Regions from separate parts of the Sideroxydans sp. CL21 genome, predicted to be linked through region 1. Evidence: riboswitches for the same ligand, from Rfam matches in the RefSeq annotation. Region 1 holds a riboswitch; the other holds the start of a gene.
What was found. Region 1 has a riboswitch for cyclic di-GMP ahead of QOY30_RS09265 (hypothetical protein). Riboswitches for the same ligand answer to the same signal wherever they lie in the genome.
Positions count from the first base shown of each region.

Region 1 (3,419 bases):
TAATAAAACAGTTACTTATAAGTCACCCCTACGAACCAAGGGGTCAGGAGTTCGAATCTCTTCCGGCGCACCAATTAGGGTTAAAAGTGGGCACTTGATACAAGTTGCCCACTTTTATTTTCTGCATCGTTTCCGCTAATGCCTCATAACCGCCCCTGATGGTGGCGGTTTTGTCCCGTACCACGATCTCATCCACCAGGATATTCAGATAGCTCTTTGCAGGTAAATTGTCATAGCTCTGAAGCGGACTTCCGCCAGCCGTCACAATCGACCCCAAGGAGACATACCAGCCTGAAATGTCGTCGTCTGAAAGCGGACAGTCATTTAATTTAATGTGACAATCGATCCCCAAAGACCACTTTTGTTTTTACAATGTGGTCGCCTCACCTCATTGGCGATATGTAGCATGGCACTCTACGCAATACCGCATCGTTTTGTTCAATGCGCGCAGGGACGCAGTGATATCTTTAGTCTTTAAGGTGTCGCCAAGTTCGTCCCCGCTTTTATGAAAAGCCAACCCCAGTTTTTTAAATTCCTTATTGTCAAACATTCCACACAACAGCAGAACCATAAATCTAGCTCGATGTCCCCCGGGCCGCATTCGGTCTGTAGCCTACGGCAAACACAAAGGTCTGCTTCACACCATCTTGTTCAATTAAATCTCTTCTTCGATAACACGAACGTCGCCGAACCAAGGTGATACCGCAACTGAGAAAATGACAGTATCGCCTTCTATCTCAGCAATAATCCAATATCCGCCTATTCCCAATACTTCAACCCACTTCTGCATAATCGGTTCAACCTTCGTGTCGCCAAATGAGAGTTTTCGACGAACAGCCTCGAATACATTTTTATTTTCTCCGGCTAGAGTCCGTATATTTCTTAGAATTTCATCCACTTCTCCACGCTCTGGTAGATACCCTCGATCGGTATAAGGAATCATCGAGGGAATTTTTGAACTCGGCATGTTATCTACGATGTATCTGGCTGCTGCAATAACTTCGTTTTTATTGTACTGGATTTTCATTTTATCCTCCGCGAGGATTCTTTCTCTTCACAAGATCTAAACCACAATAACGTCAAGTCATGAAAATCCCCAGGTTGGATGAACGTCAGTGGCCTCATTCTGCCCGTTGTCGGTTAACCAGGCCACCAGCTGCTTCTCAATTCCAGCAGCCGTTCGTCGTTAACTGCCTTTAGCTGGCAAACGCCAGCCCTAAAAGGTCATTGAATATATGAAGTAAAAGATTGTCTTTTTACCGCACATCAGAAGATGCCGCCTTTTCATCCTTGCATGGATTGACTACATCGGAGTCGCTCAATAATCTATATCTCATTGGCAAACATACCGAAAGGTAAGGGCGCAAAATTACCGGCCTAAGGGAGACTATGGCAGCGGGGTTGCGGTAGGGGCATTCATCCGTCTTCTCATGCTACTTATCCCCACGGTAGCTAAGACATCGATAGGAGAGCATATGTTCCGGCTCATTTTCAGTCCCAATCTAATACAAAAGGCCATGCAAGTAGGCTTTTGGTTTGTTATTTTTAGCTTGGCGGTTACTGCAACTACCGCACAATCCAAGGAAGGTTCATTTGCACTCAAGAAGCGTATGTTATCAAATAAGTTTCTAAGTTCCGGCACTCACGGGCTACCTTCTTACCTGCTCAATACGCATGCTTTACTTAACAGCACGAAGGATGGCGCACCTAGCGGGGCGACATTCGGCAGCGCACCGCAGCATGTCTCCGTCGCCGAATCGAAAAAAGATGACTGGTCAATAAGCTTTCAAAAGCAATTGCCTTCCAACAATGACTGCTCTCACTTGTCGTCTCTCCTGTGTTTCGATTCGAAAGACGAAGGACCATACAACAAACTTCAACACGACTCATATTGGCTTGTATTGCGTAAATCATTCCACTTTTGAAAGCACTTCGCTAATTTGAACCTTTCTGTATATGAATTGATCCAGACATGGGCATATGAAGCCATTCTGCAATAGTCACATGAAATTTAAGTAGGACAAATTATGGGTCAAGAACGATTTATGATTCTATCTTTAGTTGTCGTCGCGCTTTTGTTTTTGGTTTGGCAGGCAGTGTAGATTTGCTGAGCAATCTTGGTATCTCAGAGCCGAAACAACCAGCTCATGACACAAATTAGACGACACGCATCTATGTCCTTTCCTGGCCCAGACTGTGTAAAACGTACGAAAGTGTACACGTAGAATCCGCTGATGCGTTAATGGAAGTATCCTGTATTTGCAGGAGCGCACATGAAGCGGAGAAGATCGAACCCAGGCAACGATGTTTCCTGCTTCTTTCGTCTGTCTTGAACCAAGGCTCCTTCCCTCCACCGGCATTACCCGACTTCGGCAGTACTACGAGCCTCTCCGTGACCCCAAGGCGTCCGGCCTCTCCCTCGCGGGCGTCCGGTTGGTCATCCTTGCACCACGCCATGGGGTTTCCCGTGTTGCGACGCTTTCCTTGTGTGCATGCTGTCGCCATTACCCCGGCACAGCAACGGGCGATGTTCTTCGCTCAATGCTCCACCCACTGAAAAAGCACCACCTTTGCACGGCGCACGCCTTCAACGGACAGTCACGACTGACCGTCCTGCATTCAATAAGTGGGACACAATTTGCTACAAGCCCGATACAAATCTCTATGGAGAAACTGTATTCCAATTGGCAGTTGGTTCGTTAATGGTCTTGTCGCGAGTTATTAGCGATATCCATTAGGATTCATTAACACAGCTAGTTAATTTGCAACTACCGATATAACTATAGGAGAAATTTCATGAACTGCACAACACGTAGCACCCTTTTTCTTGCATCCAGCCTGTTGCTTGCTGGTATGACTATTAACGCCTTTGCGGCTGAAGGACAATTTGACAAGGATCACCCTCGTCGGGCAGAAGTGAACCAACGCTTAGAGAATCAAGATAAGCGCATTCAAAATGAAGTCAAAGAAGGCAAAATGTCAAAGGGTGAGGCGGCCAAACTGCATAAGGAAGATCGCCACATGCGCAAGGAAGAACGCGCGATGGCAGCTAAAGATGGCGGTCACATAACGAAGAAAGAGCAAGAGAAGCTGAACCATCAGGAAAATGAAGTCAGCAAACAGATCGGCAAATAGTACAGTGTCCCAGAATGAGCAGAGTCTCGAATTTAGAGATTCTGCTTTTTTCATGGAATGATTGTAGATGTCCGCTGCCAATAAAGGAAGATCGCGAGTGTCCTCCAATTTGAAGTTTTCAGGGGCTCTTTATAAATCGCTACTATTTTTTCTGGCGTTCAAAAGCGAGGATGCTGTGCATCGCCCTGTTGCCGAAATTAGGGTTGGACTGTGACATAGTGACTACGTACAGTTGGTCCCCGTCAATTTTGTAAGTTCGCAATTGATCCGTGCCGACCCATGCC
Region 1 is NZ_LR699166.1:1,990,547-1,993,965, forward strand. Features, by position in the region: gene QOY30_RS09260 (hypothetical protein) at 656-1,027, opposite strand; cyclic di-GMP riboswitch class I at 1,329-1,409, shown strand; gene QOY30_RS09265 (hypothetical protein) at 1,476-1,925, shown strand; gene QOY30_RS09270 (hypothetical protein) at 2,797-3,135, shown strand; gene QOY30_RS09275 (lipocalin-like domain-containing protein) at 3,278-3,419, opposite strand, start outside.

Region 2 (3,419 bases), 440 kb from region 1:
CTTTCCATCACAGAAAGAATGAAGGCAACAGAGATCAAGAAGCGATTGCAGGATGTCATTGAGGATGCAAATCAACATTTTGAGCAAGAAGAAAAACTCTTTCGAGAGCGGCAATATCCTAATGCTGAAGGGCATGCAATTTCACACAATATTGTGAAGAATACACTTAAAAGAATTCAGGACTCGTTTGTGCCCTATGGATTAGACGCGGAATGGGTGGACGCTGCGCTGGTCATTAAACAAATTCTGATCAATCATATTCTGACTGAAGATATGCAATACGCTGACTTTTTCGCAACAATCAAAGCGAAGCGTCAATGAAGGCTACCGGTCCAAATATTCTTTATCACATTAAGGCGATCAAATTGGTGCGACATGACCATTATGAACAACCCATTTTTGACATCGGTTCCCCTGAAAATGTGAATGGCCGCTGCTGGAACGGAATTTAGTGCGCCTTCCCCGCGCCATTGGGCTTGGACTCCGGCTCAAAAGTTCTGGTGTCCAGAATCAATGGAAGATTTCCTTTCCCTGCATCCAGAATAATTGTCTTGCTGTTGGGAGATTGAACCAGTTTCTCAATGGCTTCAATCTGTTTCCATTGAAGAAGGGCATCAGTCAAGCCTTTTCCAATCAGTAGTTGATAATCGGCTATCCCTGCGGCTTCAATTTTTTTACGCTCGGCTTCTTTTCTTTCCTTATCGAGGACAAACTGCATGGCGAGAGCCCTTTGCTCTTGCTGGAGTTTCAGTTCGATTGCTTCCTGGACGACTTTGGGAAGGTGAACATCCCGGATCAAGATTCCATCGACCTGAATGTGTTTGGATTGAAGTTTCCGGTTGACCTCCGCGAATATTTCTTTTTCGACTTCTTCACGTTTGGTAGAGTAAATTTCTTCCGGGCTGTAACGTCCTACAACTTTCCGCGCCCCGCTACGGAGAAGCGGGCCAAGGAGAATCCGATAATAGTCCGGTCCGATTTCTGTCTGGAGAAGAAAAAGCTCGGAGTTGACAGGCTTAAATAGGATCGAGGTATCGAGAATGATGGAAAGACCGTTGTTAGCCAGTACATCAAGGCTTTCCTGATGTTCCTGCTCCCTTAAATCGTATTGATAGATTTCGCTGAAAGGCGAGACTATATGGAAGCCTTCTCCGATGGGCTCTTTTAATGTCCCGCTGCTGGGAGTCCATTCGACGGCTCCCATTCCGGACTGGACAGTTGTGCAGGCCGACAATGAAATCACTACGCAACCCATGACAGCAATAAGCAATGAGTTTTTCATAAAACCTCCTGTCATTCCATGCAAATAAAATTGTTGATTTGCGTGCCGCATTCAGACACCGCAGCCAAAATTAGGAGTTCTCAAAAAATTTACGCACAGGCTTGGATAATTATAAGAAATCACTGCGAAGAACTGGATGAATTAAATTTCATGGATCATGGTTACTACCATGCACATTCAATATCCTTGCGCGTGAAATAGGATAAATTCTGAGTTCCACTTGGAAACTTGCGAAATGGGGCCTGCCTGGGAATACATGCCGGGCTGCTGGTCATATTGACCATAAATTGAATAGGGAATATTCTGAACCTTGCTTGGCAAACGTACTGAAAAGTATGGGCGCAAAGTCTCCGGCCTAAGGGTAACTATGGTAGCGGGACTGCGACATGGGTTTCCATTCCTGTGCCTCTCTCCAGCTCCGTCGGTCGTTGAAATCAATTGGGAGGAGATATTTATCTGACTTAATTGAACTCGTTTCAATATCAAGCGAGCACTAATCCATAACGAGGGGAGGTAATAATGTCCGAGTTTGCCATGTCAGACGAAGAGATTTTCTTCAAGTGGTCGCCAGACTACAGCGTCGATATCAATACAATCGACAATCAACATCAGGAGTTGATCTGCATTCTTAATCACTTATTCATCGCTGTCTCAAGGCGGCAAGCCGATAAGGAAATCGCCGTCATACTCGATGACCTTGTGGCCTACACAAAAACGCATTTCGCGCTTGAAGAGAAGCTGATGCAACAGGCCAACTACGAGGGTTTCGAAGCGCATAAACTTGAACACAGGAAGTTAATAGAGCGACTCGATCAACTAAGCAAAAAATTCTTGATCGATGAAAAACCGATTCATTTTGAACTGCTGAGTTTTCTCAAGTTGTGGCTCAAGGAACACATTCAGGATAGCGATAAAAAATATAGCTCCGCACTGCGCAACAGCGGATTCTCGATTGCCGCGTGGGAACGCGAAGCGACGGCAGTCTTCATGGAAATGGTTGAAAAGACCGGTCGTTGGTGGAGGAAAATCTGGTAAGTTAAGCGACGCTTGCTGTGCAAGAACGGTTGGTCGATGAATTCATATCGAACTTGCACATTGCAGCCGGGAATTGCCGGTCGATGTATGACCCCATATAAACAGTGCGTGGTATCGATCAGACATGCGACGGCACGGCCGGTGAAACTCAATCGAGACTCGGCTGAGTGCATAGGAGGTAAGCGGTGCGCAGCCCTTTGTCCACTATTTGGACCATTATATTTTTGACCGTTGCCGGGTTTCTGCTGGAGATCGGCGCGGGTGAGCCTGCCGTCAGCGGATTCGCCCTGTGGCCTTTCGGGGCGGGTTTCATGCCCTGGCAGTTGCTAACGTATGCTTTTTTGCACGCCAGCATCACCCATCTCGCCTTCAACATGTACGGTTTCTGGATGTTTGGCCGTGAACTGGAGTACCTGATGGGGCATCGGTCATTTCTCCTCCTGTATTTTGCCAGCATCCTGTCGGCGGGGCTTATGCAGTTGTTCGTCACGAGTGTGACCGGCAGTGTTTACCCGACGATAGGAGCATCAGGCGGCGTGTTTGGTTTGTTGCTTGCCTACGGTATGTTCTTTCCGAACAGGATGCTCATGCTCATTTTTCCGCCCATTGCTCTCCCGGCATGGTTGTTTGTGACCTTGTATGCAGGCATCGAGCTGATTCTTGGTGCGACAGGAAGCCAGGCCGGGGTTGCGCATTTTGCTCATTTGGGCGGCATGGTGGGTGGTTATATTGTTATCCGTCTCTGGCGCACACGGGACCGCTGAGCTTGATGTTCATATGGCCAGTTGATGTGTGTGCAGAAACCAGCGATCCAGAACCACATGGCGGGTGAACCATTTGTTTTTCAGCAATAACCCGGCGAGCAGTTTACCGGCGAACGATTGCCCTGCGTTGCCTGGCGCGGGCGCAGCGCCAAAGCGCGCAAGCAAGCGAGAACTGTATGGCATTAACTGCTGGCGGCGGTAGTCTCCCTGTGCTTCCAGGATAGTGGCCGCGGCCATGAGACCGGACTCAACAGCCGGCCTGATTCCTTCGCCGCTTTGCGGATACGCCAGCCCGGCCGCATCGCCTACGAGCAGCATGCCGTCATCGATCTGGTTGC
Region 2 is NZ_LR699166.1:2,425,973-2,429,391, reverse strand. Features, by position in the region: gene QOY30_RS11290 (bacteriohemerythrin) at 1-321, shown strand, start outside; gene QOY30_RS11285 (prohibitin family protein) at 449-1,282, opposite strand; cyclic di-GMP riboswitch class I at 1,589-1,669, shown strand; gene QOY30_RS11280 (bacteriohemerythrin) at 1,802-2,317, shown strand; gene QOY30_RS11275 (rhomboid family intramembrane serine protease) at 2,503-3,081, shown strand; gene QOY30_RS11270 (NAD(P)/FAD-dependent oxidoreductase) at 3,091-3,419, opposite strand, start outside.
Region 2: it holds a riboswitch for cyclic di-GMP, as region 1 does, so the genes downstream of both, QOY30_RS11280 (bacteriohemerythrin) here and QOY30_RS09265 (hypothetical protein) in region 1, are expected to answer to the same signal.